Regions from separate parts of the Paenibacillus sp. FSL H7-0716 genome, predicted to be linked through region 2. Evidence: riboswitches for the same ligand, from Rfam matches in the RefSeq annotation. Region 2 holds a riboswitch; each other region holds the start of a gene.
What was found. A riboswitch is a leader RNA that binds a small molecule or an ion and turns the genes downstream of it on or off. The one in region 2 is predicted to bind cobalamin.
Positions count from the first base shown of each region.

Region 1 (4,237 bases), on a different contig from region 2:
GATATGACGCAGGAGGAGCTTCTGGAGGTAGTTTTTTTACGGTATGGTAATGTTGTCGATTGGCAGCCGCCACTGGATAGGATTAGCAAGCAGAAAGAGAATGCGCTGCGTGCCGCTTACCGCTGGTTTGGTGAAGAGAAGCCAAATGAAGAGATTTTTACAGGATTGTCTCCGCAGGAACTAGATGATGTGCAGCTACTGGGTCGTCGTTTGCTAAAAGAGGCGCGTGTTCTGGAACCCTTTGAACGGCTTCCGCTAGCCTTTTACTATACAACTCAGCGTGAAGGGGGTCCGCTGGATTACGATGCGCTTCTGGAGCTGTTAAAGCGTAAAGCCGGTTCCGACAAAGAAATCATCTATCGGTTTTTTGCTTGGTCGCAAGGCAATCCTTTATTTACGGTTTCGAATAAAAAGCTGCAACCGGGTTACCGTAAGGCGATTCTGAAGTATTTCCTGAGCAGTGATCGTGAAGCGTTCAAGAATCGGGAATTCCGAAAGAACTATGTCGCGGCAGCTCGGCCTGCTCTGCAAAATGTGTACAATGAAGCCCGCTCCCAACTGGCTTCCCCGCTGGCGCGCTGGATCAGCCGCAGCCGATTTCGACTCTTAATCTCCGGCTCCATTACGGGTATTCTGGTGATTATTGCAATTATCGTATTCAGTATGCTGCGTCCGGATGATACGAAGACGGCTCTGCCGGGAACAAGCCCTGAGCCGACCCCTGTTCAGAGTGCAGGCAATGTGCTGCCTCCGGCTTCAGTATACTTGAAGGATCAGAGCGGCGAAGGAGATAAGGGGAGCAGCATATTGGTGTTCACCTTCGCAAGTGCAGATGACTGTGTGCAGTTTCAACCGACTGAGATTAGTTTAATGTCTTCGTCTACAGAGATAGATAAAAGCTTTAAGGTCGCTGCTACGAATGGGACTTGTCCAGTGCCGTCAACGGATGGGACGGATGAGAGAAACGCCGCTGACGAGTCAGATGCCGCTGGCACTACTGGAGGAACAGCAGAAGGTGCAGATGCTACTAATGCTGTAGCTGATGTATCTCCGTCTCCTACGCCTTCCTCTGATGCTGAGGACAGCACTGGGTTGCCTTCCGCAACAGCTGTGACTGAAGGGGAACAACCTTCCTATCAGGTTGAGGTTACATTGGAGCCTGGAGCGACAATTTTAGAGAAAAGTATGATCAAAGCCGGAAGATTTACATTGATCGTAGATCCCGATCCTAATATTCCACCAGCTTCTGATTCAAGTGCTGAACCTTCCCCAACTGCAAGTCCGGAAGGAACAGTCGAATAACAAGCTTTCTGAACAGCAATACCTACCGGCAGGTGGCGTATTGCTGTTCATTTTTTTGCTGCCCTTACTAAGCTTTTCTATAGACATGCTATGTATTAATAGATATGATTATGGATGTCAAAATAAGATACTACATACTGGAAAAGGTGCAGACTCTATCAATCTAGTCGTCTGCTTAAAAGGGAAGTCCGGTGCAAGAGTCCGGCGCGGTCCCGCCACTGTATGTGCGGAGTTTTTCTTCTATAAGCCACTGCCCCGAAGGTAGGGTGGGAAGGTGAAGAACAGCGATGAAGCATCAGCCAGGAGACCTGCCTTTTTCGTGAGCGTTTCTATTCTTCGTGGGGTAAGAATGTGGAACATATACAGATGGACTGTTGGCAGGAAGCAAGCGCCTCAGCCTCGATTTGTAATCTTCCCTGACCGCCCTCTAAAGGGGCGGTCTTTATGTTATGCGTCTTATTCCCAGTAGTACCCATTCTTATACAGAAAGAGGTTAAACAATGAAGAAAATCATGTCTTCCAAGTTTGTAGCACTTGGGCTGGCCTTATTCATGGTCATTTCAATTCTAGGAACATCTCTTGCTCCGGCAGGACAAATATTTGCAGAAGCGAGCGCTGGCTCCGGTCTGGAAGCAACTGCTGCGGAGCGGATTAATGTTGCGGATGCGACTTATGCGGCTGCAGAATATCTCTTGAAAGGTGGCGTGCAATCGGATTGGCAAGCTATTGGATTAGCGCAAGCAGGATATAAGCTGCCAACCAGTTACCATTCAGAGCTTGAGAAAAAAGTAAAGGATGCAGCTGGAAATTTCGCCAATGTAACCGATTATGCTCGAATCGTGCTCGCAGTGAGAGCGATTGGTGCAGATCCTACTAGCTTTGCTGGTAACGGAACGACTCCTGGCTATAATCTGATTGAGAAAATTTATAATAACAGCAAGCTCAGTGAACAGACGCTAAATAATCCGGTATATGCTTTACTTGCGCTGGATTCTGGTAAATATAATATCCCGAGTGACGCGAAATGGACGGCGGATAAGCTCCTTACGGAGATTCTCTCCAAACAGAATCCGGATGGGGGCTTTGCATTAACCTCAGGCGCAAGTGAGCCTGATATGACAGCGATAACCTTGACGGCTCTGGCGGCACATAAAAATAATCCCGAAGCCTACTTAGCAGGGCTACAAGCCGTAGCTTGGTTATCTGCAGCTCAAGATAGCCATGGGGGTTACGGTGACAGTGCTGAAAGTAGCGCACAAGCAATCCTTGGACTCACATCCTTTGGAGTTGATCCTAGTGGATTAGAATACACCAAAAACAAAGTGGATCTAATGGAGAACCTGCTTAGCTATCGTCTAGCTGATGGTAGCTTCACCCATAGCCGTGGTGGAAGCAGTAATGTTCTGGCGACAGAGCAAGGACTTCAGGCGCTGGTTGCGTATAATTTGCTGTATAAAGGAAGCAACAGTAAGCTATACGATTTTTCCAAATCCTCCATTCAGAGCTCACTAATCTACGCCCCTGTAACGATTGAGGGACCACGGGCCACGTTGGCACAAGGGTACGCCTATGCTGGCAACGCACTTGGAGCGTTAGAGAAGCTGGCGCTTCAAACGAACTTGCCGATCACGAATCCTTCGGGCAGTTATGTGACTGGCATCGGAAGTATTGCTGCTGGAAGCTTTGGTGGTTATGACGGATGGATGTATGTTGTATCACGTGACGGAAAATGGATGAATCCCGATGTAGGCATGAGTGATTTTGTACTTAAAGATTCAGATCAGGTACTGGTTTATTATGCCGGAGATGACACTAAGCTTGTGGATTCCGTTACGCTTTCCAAGGCAAATCTTAAAGAGGGCGATTCTTTTACCGTCACTGTAACTAGTAAGACGTGGAAATGGGACGCTGCTACAAACACTTCCTCTCCTGTAACTGCAAAAGCTGCGGGTGTTCAGGTCGAAATTGGAGCTCAGACGGTAACGACGAATGCTAAAGGTGAGGCCGTATTCTCAGGAAATGTGCCCGCAAGTGACTATACACTGACTGTAACTGGCTACCGTGAAGGCAAAGCCCCAACGATTGCTAAATATACAAAAGCTCTAAAAGTGATTTCTAAGAATGTAACAGCTTCGCTAACCGTTGAAGGCCCGGAAGGGTTGATTAGTGAGGGGACTTTGAAAGCCTCCAATGCCCTTGAAGCGTTGCAACAACTAGGGTCTACCGATGATTTTAAAGTAGATATCACCAAATCGTCTTATGGCAACTTTGTATCAGGTATCCATGGAGTTTCGCAAGGTACTTACGACGGATGGTGGAGCTTCGTGGTATCACGCGGCGGGGAGTGGATATATCCAAGTGTGGGTATGGATGCGTTCGAACTACAGGAATCCGATCGTGTGCTTGTCTATTATGCAGGAGAAAATACACAGGTTGTAGATTCTGTGGTGCTTTCCCCATCACAGCCAAAAGCTAATGAAGCTTTTACTGTAAAGGTTTCACAGAAAAAGTGGGTGTGGAATCAGGAAAGCTTCACTTCTGATCCGGTTACCTCACCGGCTGCAGGTGTGCAGGTTTCGATTGGTGATAAGAAGGTAATCACGAATGAACAAGGTGTGGCTGTTGTTGATGGCGGTCTCCCAGCAAATAGCTATACAATAACTGTTACCGGTTATGCTAAAGACAGCGTACCGAGCGTAGCGCGTTATACTCAGTCTCTGACTGTCGGATCCTCTGTTATTGCTCCAGTTAAAGCTACCGCTACCCTTTCAGTGATTGGAGATAGCCGGAAAGGAACCATCCTAGCCAGTACAACAGTAGCTCTAAAAGAGGGCGAAACGGCTTATAGCTTATTAGTCAGTCAATTAGGCACTAAGGTAGTATCATCCGGCAACGCTGGAAGCATCTACGTGAAATCTATTGACGGGTTGGCTGA
Region 1 is NZ_JBBODA010000035.1:37,587-41,823, forward strand. It holds gene MHH60_RS27945 (GAP1-N2 domain-containing protein) at 1-1,302, shown strand, start outside; cobalamin riboswitch at 1,430-1,632, shown strand; gene MHH60_RS27950 (DUF4430 domain-containing protein) at 1,803-4,237, shown strand, end outside.
Region 1: another riboswitch for cobalamin. It lies ahead of MHH60_RS27950 (DUF4430 domain-containing protein); the one in region 2 lies ahead of metE (5-methyltetrahydropteroyltriglutamate--homocysteine S-methyltransferase).

Region 2 (4,237 bases):
GAACAAGATGCAAGCATGGATTACAGATTTTATGGAGCAGTTTGGTTACTTCGGTATTTTTCTGATGCTGGCCTTTGAAAATATATTTCCACCAATTCCTTCAGAAGTGATCCTGCCCTTTGGAGGATTTATGACGACTACGACGAGCTTAACGATCCCTGGTGTAATTATTGCTGCCACGGCTGGTTCGCTACTGGGTGCAGTAATCCTCTATTATATTGGCCGATTATTGGATGTGAGCCGGTTAGAGAAACTGGTTGAACGCTGGGGTGGCCTAATTCGGATCAGTAAAAAAGATATCCACAAGGCTGACGCCTGGTTTGATAAATATGGCTATTGGACTGTATTGTTTTGTCGGATGGTTCCGCTGGTCCGCAGTCTGATTTCGATTCCGGCGGGAATGTCGGGCATGAAATTTGGAGTGTTTATGATCTTCACAACGATTGGCACATTGGGATGGAATTTGCTGCTTGTGCTTATTGGCGCGGCTTTGGGCGAATCCTGGGAAGACATTGCCATGTACATGGATGTGTACTCCAATGTAGTCTATGTACTAATTGCTGGCGGATTAGTTATTATTGGGTTTCTGTACTTCCGCAAACGCAGCCGGAGAATGAACACTGAGGGCTAAGCGGGTGGAGGACTGATAATAGAAATGATTATTAAAAAGGAGGGAAACACATGGAGCTATTAACGATTATTAAAGCCATTATTTTGGGGCTTGTTGAAGGTTTAACTGAATTTGCTCCAGTATCCTCCACGGGTCATATGATTATTGTTGATGATATGTGGCTGAAATCACAGGCGTTATTTGGACAATATACGGCAAATACCTTCAAAGTAGTTATTCAACTGGGTTCAATATTAGCGGTTGTTGTGATTTTTAGAAATCGGTTCATTGATTTGTTAGGCTTAAAGCGTTTCAGCCGTAAGCAATTGGATCCTGTAACAGAGGAGCTACCGCAGATGGAGCAGGGCGGGCATCTCAAGCTGACTCAGGTTCTGGTAGGGTTAGTGCCTGCAGGTGTGTTAGGTGTTCTGTTTAATGATTATATTGATGAGCATTTATTCTCTACCTCAACGGTGTTAATTGGTCTAGTGATCGGGGCTATATTGATGATTATTGCGGATCTGTTTGGGCCGAAGAAGATCAGAACTGAGAGTGTAGATCAGATTACATACAAACAGGCACTTGGTGTAGGTCTTGTACAGTGTTTTTCGTTATGGCCTGGATTTTCACGCTCGGGCTCGACGATTTCTGGTGGCGTACTCCTCGGGATGAGCCATCGGGCCGCTGCTGATTTTACGTTTATTATGGCAGTACCCATCATGGCAGGTGCCAGTCTGTTGTCACTGATGAAAAACTGGCAATATTTCACCATGGACGCGTTGCCGTTTTTTATTGCTGGCTTTATTAGTGCCTTCCTATTTGCGCTGTTATCGATGCGTTTCTTCTTAAAACTGATCAATCGTATCAAGCTCTTACCGTTTGCTATATACCGTATAATTCTTGCTGCTGTAGTATATTTCGTATTTTTCTAAGTCCGTTATAAGGAATCGATATAACAGAAGCCCCAGTAATCTATTGCAGATTGCCGGGGCTTTCACGTATGATGACATCAGATTAAGACACTCAAATGATGAAAGATATCGGAGACAGGTGCTGACCGGAAAATAGTAATTCGGTAGGCTTAATAGGGAAATTCGGTTCGAAGCCGATGCGGTCCCGCCACTGTAACGGAAGAATCTCGAGCAACAGAGGTCACTGGCAATTTACTACTGCTGGGAAGACTGCTCAAGATGTTGACGCCGCTAGCCAGGAGACCTGCCTGTTTCAACAGCACTGCTTCACCTACGGAAGATAGGGAGGTGTTAGACGTTAACCATGGGTATATCATGGGCGTCTTTCCCTTTGACTTTTTTAGGGAAGGGCGCTCTTTTTTATAGGAAAGCAAGTAGCTTTGGAGTTTGAAATAAGAGATTGAAGAGGGAGTGTATCGAGATGACGAATAAAGTAAAAGTAAGCAATCTTGGATATCCGAGAATCGGAAAGAACCGCGAATGGAAAAAGACACTGGAAGCCTACTGGCAGGGGAAAATAAATGAGGAGCAATTCCGCTCCGAAATGGCAGCAATTCAGCTGCAGCATTTGAAGACCCAGCAAGAGGCAGGAATTGAGCTTATTCCGGTAAATGATTTTACATTTTATGATCATGTGTTGGATACGGCTGTTATGTTTGGAATTGTACCTCCACGGTACACGTATGATGGCGGCGACATCGGGCTTGATCTTTATTTTGCAATGGCCCGTGGTAATGCTGAGGCTACTGCCTGTGAGATGACCAAATGGTTCAATACGAACTATCACTATATCGTTCCAGAGATCGGCACACAAACACCACGCCTGACTGAAAATAAACCTCTAGCGGCTTATCGTTTTGCTAAATCGCAGGCAGGGATTGAAGGTAAACCGGTACTTTTAGGTCTGTATACCTTCCTTAAGCTGTCCAAAGGTTACGCAGCGGCAGATATCGCCAAGATTGCTGCACGTTTTGTTCCGGTCTATGTTCAACTGCTACAGGAACTGAAGCAAGAAGGGGTAAGCTGGGTACAAATCGATGAGCCAGCGATTGTTACAGGCATAAGTAAAGAAGAATTAACACTGCTTAACTCGATATACACAGAAATTGCCGGCTCCGTGCCGGGCTTGAATATTATTTTACAGACGTATTTTGAAGCTGCTGAACCGCTGGAGGCACTGCTAGAGTTGCCTGTTCAAGGCTTGGGTCTTGATTTTGTGCACGATGGTGGAGCGAATCTGGCTTCTATCGAACGTCTTGGCTGGCCGAAGGACAAATGGCTGGGTGCCGGAATTATTGATGGACGGAACATTTGGCGTTCCGATTTAGACGCTAAGCTGCAACTGGTAGAAAAGCTCAGCGTTCATGTGCCGCTTGATCGTCTTATTCTTCAGCCTTCTTGCAGTCTGCTGCATGTCCCAGTCACCGTTCAAGGTGAGGTGAAGCTGAAGGCGACAGTTAAGAATGCGTTAGCTTTTGCCGATGAGAAGCTTGCAGAGCTTAGTCTGCTCGGAGCAGCCCTCGCAGATAAAGGAGAAGCTTCTAAAGCAGCGCTGGCCGCTAGTCGTGAAGCTATTGCAGCATTCCGCGCACTACCTGAGCGTGGCCGTAAGGATGTGGCGGAGCAAGTGCTTGCACTTGCAGCTCTACCGGACCAACGCAGTCTGCCTTTTGCTGAGCGCTTAAAGGTGCAGCAAGAGAAATGGCAGCTTCCACTTCTGCCAACCACTACAATTGGTAGCTTCCCGCAGACAGTAGAAGTGCGTCAGGCGAGATTGAAATGGCGTAAAGGGGTCTGGAATCAGGAGCGTTATGATGGATTTGTTCGTGAGCAGATCGCGGATGCAATTACCTTCCAAGAAAAGCTAGGTCTGGATGTTCTGGTCCACGGTGAGTTCGAGCGTACAGATATGGTGGAGTTTTTCGGAGAAAAGCTGGATGGATACTTGTTTACTAGTAATGGCTGGGTTCAATCCTACGGTTCCCGTTGCGTTAAGCCACCGGTGATCTACGCGGATGTTGCATTTATACAGCCTATGACTGTAAAAGAAAGTGTCTATGCACAATCGTTGACGAAGCTTCCGGTTAAAGGAATGTTGACGGGCCCTGTAACGATCCTCAATTGGTCATTTGTACGTGATGATCTCAGCCGGGAAGAGGTGGCCAATCAAATTGCTCTTGCCCTTCGCCATGAAGTAAAAGCGCTGGAAGATGCAGGTATCGAAATGATTCAAGTGGATGAGCCGGCTATACGTGAAGGACTTCCGCTTAAGGCAGAAGACCGTGAGCATTACCTGAACTGGGCAGTGAAGTCGTTCCGCGTTGCTACGAACCATGTGAAGGCAACGACACAAATTCATACGCATATGTGCTATAGCGAATTCAATGACATGATCGATTCCATATCGGCTATGGATGCTGATGTAATCTCCATTGAGACTTCACGTAGCCATGGAGAGCTGATTATCAGCTTTGAGGAGCAGGACTATGATAAAGGAATCGGTCTTGGAGTGTATGACATCCATAGCCCGCGGGTTCCGGCTGTAGAAGAAATGACAGCGAATATCGATCGTGCGCTGCGGGTGCTGGATCCTGAACAGTTCTGGATTAATCCGGATTGCGGTCTGAAAACACGTGGCTGGCAGGAGACAGAGGAT
Region 2 is NZ_JBBODA010000002.1:327,896-332,132, reverse strand. It holds gene MHH60_RS04360 (DedA family protein) at 8-631, shown strand; gene MHH60_RS04355 (undecaprenyl-diphosphate phosphatase) at 682-1,542, shown strand; cobalamin riboswitch at 1,642-1,847, shown strand; gene metE (5-methyltetrahydropteroyltriglutamate--homocysteine S-methyltransferase) at 2,003-4,237, shown strand, end outside.

Region 3 (4,237 bases), on a different contig from region 2:
TGGATCGTTCAGAGCCGTAATCGTCTTATAGAGATGATCCATTCTTGTTTGCGTAGGTGAAGACTCTAATGAAGGTAATACAAGTGGGCGGAGGTCGTTTTTCCCACCGGATTTCCGCACGATTTGATAGAAGGAGTTATTAAGTTCAGTAAGCATTTGCTCCATTTTTGCTTCGTCTGTGCTTCCACCATCGGTGAACCGAGGTTCATTTATGCTCTCGAACATCAGCTTATCGGATTTGTCCTTGAAGCGATCGGCAATTTGAGTCCAAGCTGCATTATAACGTGCCAGCGTTTCATCGTGTTTTTCTTCCATATGGCTTACCCATAGCCAGGAATCGTGATGGACATTAATCATGACATAAAGCTTGGCGTCCAGTGCCCAGCCGACAACTTCTTCCACACGGTCGAGGTAGGCCTTTTCTAGGGTATAGTCTGGTGCCGCACCCATGTGAGTATCCCAGGTCACAGGAATCCGAATGCTTTTATAGCCTTGAGCGGCGATCTTTTTAATAAGATCTTGGGTCACACGTGGATTGCCCCAGGAGGTTTCATCCTCACCTGTAGCATCTAAAGTATTGCCAAGGTTCCATCCGGGCTGCATTTCGTCTACATAGGATTGGATCTTACTCTTTGGCGCTGCCTTAGCTTGTTGCTCGTCCTTAGTTGCAGCTGCGGCCATGGATGAGAACAGAGAGAGCAGAAGAGCGGTGACAAGTGTCAATGATAAGAAGGATTTCTGGATTCGCGTAGTCATTGAATTCTCCTTTGTGAGATAATTTAGGATGCTTGGACCTGGCTTTGACGCTGTACTTGGTGGTTAGATGAACACAAACACCTCCATTTTTATTTTGTAAACGCTTTCTTAATATACCCTAACATAGAATACACTTAGCGAGTACCTTACTAATTTGTGGTAAATTCATATAAGAATTAGTGATTTAAACTGATTTCCCCCACAGTTGGATAAAGAAATTATTTAAATAACCCCTAGTCGTAGAAATTGGTTATTCAATAGGATTATCTCTAGCTGCCCGTTATACAAAAAAGAAATATAACATGACAAAAGCATATATATTAGTTATGATGAAGCATGAAAATTTAAAATTAGAAATAGGTGCCAACTATGATAGTTGCGGAAGTACAATCATAGATTGGTTAAATGGAAAGCGGGTGTGAATCCCGCGCGGTCCCGCCGCTGTGAAAGAGGAGTCCTTGCAAAATGCCACTGGGAAACTGGGAAGGCAGCAAGGGTGATGATACTTGAGCCAGAATATCTGCCTTTTTCTGTTACACCATCAAACTCTACGATCGATAGAGAGGTGCTTGAATAGTGTTGGCCAGCGATTATTGTGGTTCACTATCTTAACCTCTTGACGTTTATGTTGAGTGGTTTTTTTGTGGTTATAAGAAAAGTTTATTCTGTTTTTTATCATAGGTATGAAGGGAAGGGTTATGGAAAAATGAAGAAAAATAAGTTTTTAGCGTGGTTACTAATTGTAGCTGTATTTATTACGACATTCTCTACAAGTGTAATCCCGGCTCAAGCAGATGGAGCAAGCTCTACCCTTAAAGGGTATGTATCTGTATCCGTAGAGAAATTCTCCTTAGGCCAAGGGTATATTAAGGAACCTATTAAAGTTCCGATTTATGAAGGCGATAATGGCGCATCTTTAATAACACGTGCGCTAGGTGATGGGAATTATAGATATTTAGGAAATATAGATAGTGGTTTTTATTTATCAGAAGTTAAAGATAGTGGCAGAAGTGAAGTCAATATTCCACAATATATTTTAGATATGATTTCAGCCGATGGGAAAACAGTCGGCACTAAAGCAGACCCAGAGTGGTTAAGTCAGTTTGACTATACCTCCATGTCGGGTTGGATGTATGCAGTAAATAATGTGTTTCCTCCGTTTGGGATGACCGATTATAAGCCTCAAGACGGTGACATCATTCGAACTCAGTTCACCACTTATGGTTATGGTTCTGATCTTGGCGGCTGGGGGGAAATCCCAGTTCAACTTGCCAATAAGGATGCTTTAACTGCAGAAATCGCCGAGATTAACAGTGCCCCTAATAAAGAAACTATTTTGGACAGACCAGTAGTGCAATCGGCAGTTTATCAAGCCTATTCCGTGCTCGAAAACATGGCAAGCTCTCAAATAAGTGTAGATCATGCGCTTGTCGGTCTTAACAATGCATTAGACATAGAACCCCCTGTTATTACAGTAAGTGGCATACAAGATAAACAGGAAGTATCCAATAAAGAAATAAGCTTCAAAGTAGCTGTCACCGACAATGTATATAGTGACATTACTCCAGAAGTGAAGCTGAATGGAGTTACTTTATCACCTGCAACTGGGGAGTACAAAGCTACTCTGAATTCAGGCAGTAATGCAATTACTGTAACGGCTCTTGACGGAGCTGGAAACAAAACAAATGTAACTTATCAGGTTACTTACAAACTGGAAACTACAGTTGCCGTCAAACAACAGTTAGATAAAAACCTTGCTTATATTTTAAATACTGTAAAGAATCCAACGTTCGGAACAGGTAGCGGAGAATGGTCAATCCTTTCTTTGGCTCGGGCGAACTATACAGTACCTAACGGTTATTACGATCTTTATTACAACAATGTAGCAACGAAAATAGCATCAACCATTAAAACGGATGGAAAACTCGACGCCAATAAAAGCACAGAGAATTCCAGAGCAATATTAGGACTTACCTCTATCGGAAAAGATATCACAAATGTTGCGGGATATGATCTGAGAAAAGCACTGGCTGATTATCAATATATCCAGAAGCAAGGCAATAATGGTCCGATTTTTGCTCTGATCGCGTTAGATAGCCATAACTATGAGATTCCTGTAGTTGATGGAGTTACAGAACAGACCACAAGAGAAAAACTGGTTCAGTACATTTTAGATAAAGAGGTTAAAAAAGGTACAGCAGAGGCCGGTGGCTGGGCATTAGGCGTAACCAAAGCCGATGTCGATATGACTGCGATGGCAATGCAAGCTCTTGCACCTTATTATGCAACCCGTGATGATGTAAAAGCTGCCGTGGATCGGGCCATCCAATGGCTGTCCGATAACCAAAACAATCAAGGCGGATTTACAAGCTGGGGAAGCACTAGCAGCGAGAGTATCTCGCAGGTAATTGTAGCCTTAACTGGTGTAGGCGTAGATCCGCACACGGACGCTAGATTTGTTAAAAGTGGAAATTCGCTTATTGATGCATTACTTAGCTTTGCTGCACCTGAGGGTGGATTTAAACATATCCTCACAGGCAAAGTGGACAATATGGCAACGGACCAAGGTACGTATGCACTTGTGTCTTATGATCGTCTAATCAATCATAGCAGCCGTCTCTTTGATATGAATGATGTGCAATTAGAACAACCTACTACTGTTGTAGCCAAACAACAATTAAATAAAAGCCTTGCCTATATTCTAAACACTGTAAAGAATCCGTCGTTTGGTACAGGTAGTGGAGAATGGTCGATTCTATCTTTAGCACGGGCGAACTATACAGTGCCTAACGGTTATTACGATCTTTATTACAACAATGTAGCAACGAAAATAGCATCGATCATTAAAGAGGATGGAAAACTCGACGCCAATAAAAGCACAGAGAATTCCAGAGCGATTCTAGGGCTTACCTCTATCGGAAAAGATATCACAAATGTTGCGGGATATGATCTGAGAAAAGCACTGGCTGATTATCAATATATCCAAAAGCAAGGCAATAATGGTCCAATTTTTGCTCTAATCGCGCTAGATAGCCACAACTATGAGATCCCTGTAGTTGATGGAGTTACAGAACAGACCACAAGAGAAAAACTGGTTCAGTACATTTTAGATAAAGAGGTTAAAAAAGGTACAGCAGAAGCTGGTGGCTGGGCATTAGGCGTAACCAAAGCCGATGTCGATATGACTGCGATGGCGATGCAAGCTCTTGCACCTTATTATGCAACCCGTGATGATGTAAAAGCTGCCGTGGATCGGGCCATCCAATGGCTGTCCGATAACCAAAACAATCAAGGCGGATTTACAAGCTGGGGAAGCACTAGCAGCGAAAGTATCTCACAGGTAATTGTAGCCTTAACTGGTGTAGGCATAGATGCGCACACGGACACTAGATTTGTTAAAAGTGGAAATTCGCTTATTGATGCACTGCTTAGCTTTGCTGCACCTGAGGGTGGATTTAAGCATATCCTCACAGGCAAAGTA
Region 3 is NZ_JBBODA010000012.1:61,729-65,965, reverse strand. It holds gene MHH60_RS16745 (cellulase family glycosylhydrolase) at 1-756, opposite strand, end outside; cobalamin riboswitch at 1,098-1,298, shown strand; gene MHH60_RS16740 (S-layer homology domain-containing protein) at 1,463-4,237, shown strand, end outside.
Region 3: another riboswitch for cobalamin. It lies ahead of MHH60_RS16740 (S-layer homology domain-containing protein); the one in region 2 lies ahead of metE (5-methyltetrahydropteroyltriglutamate--homocysteine S-methyltransferase).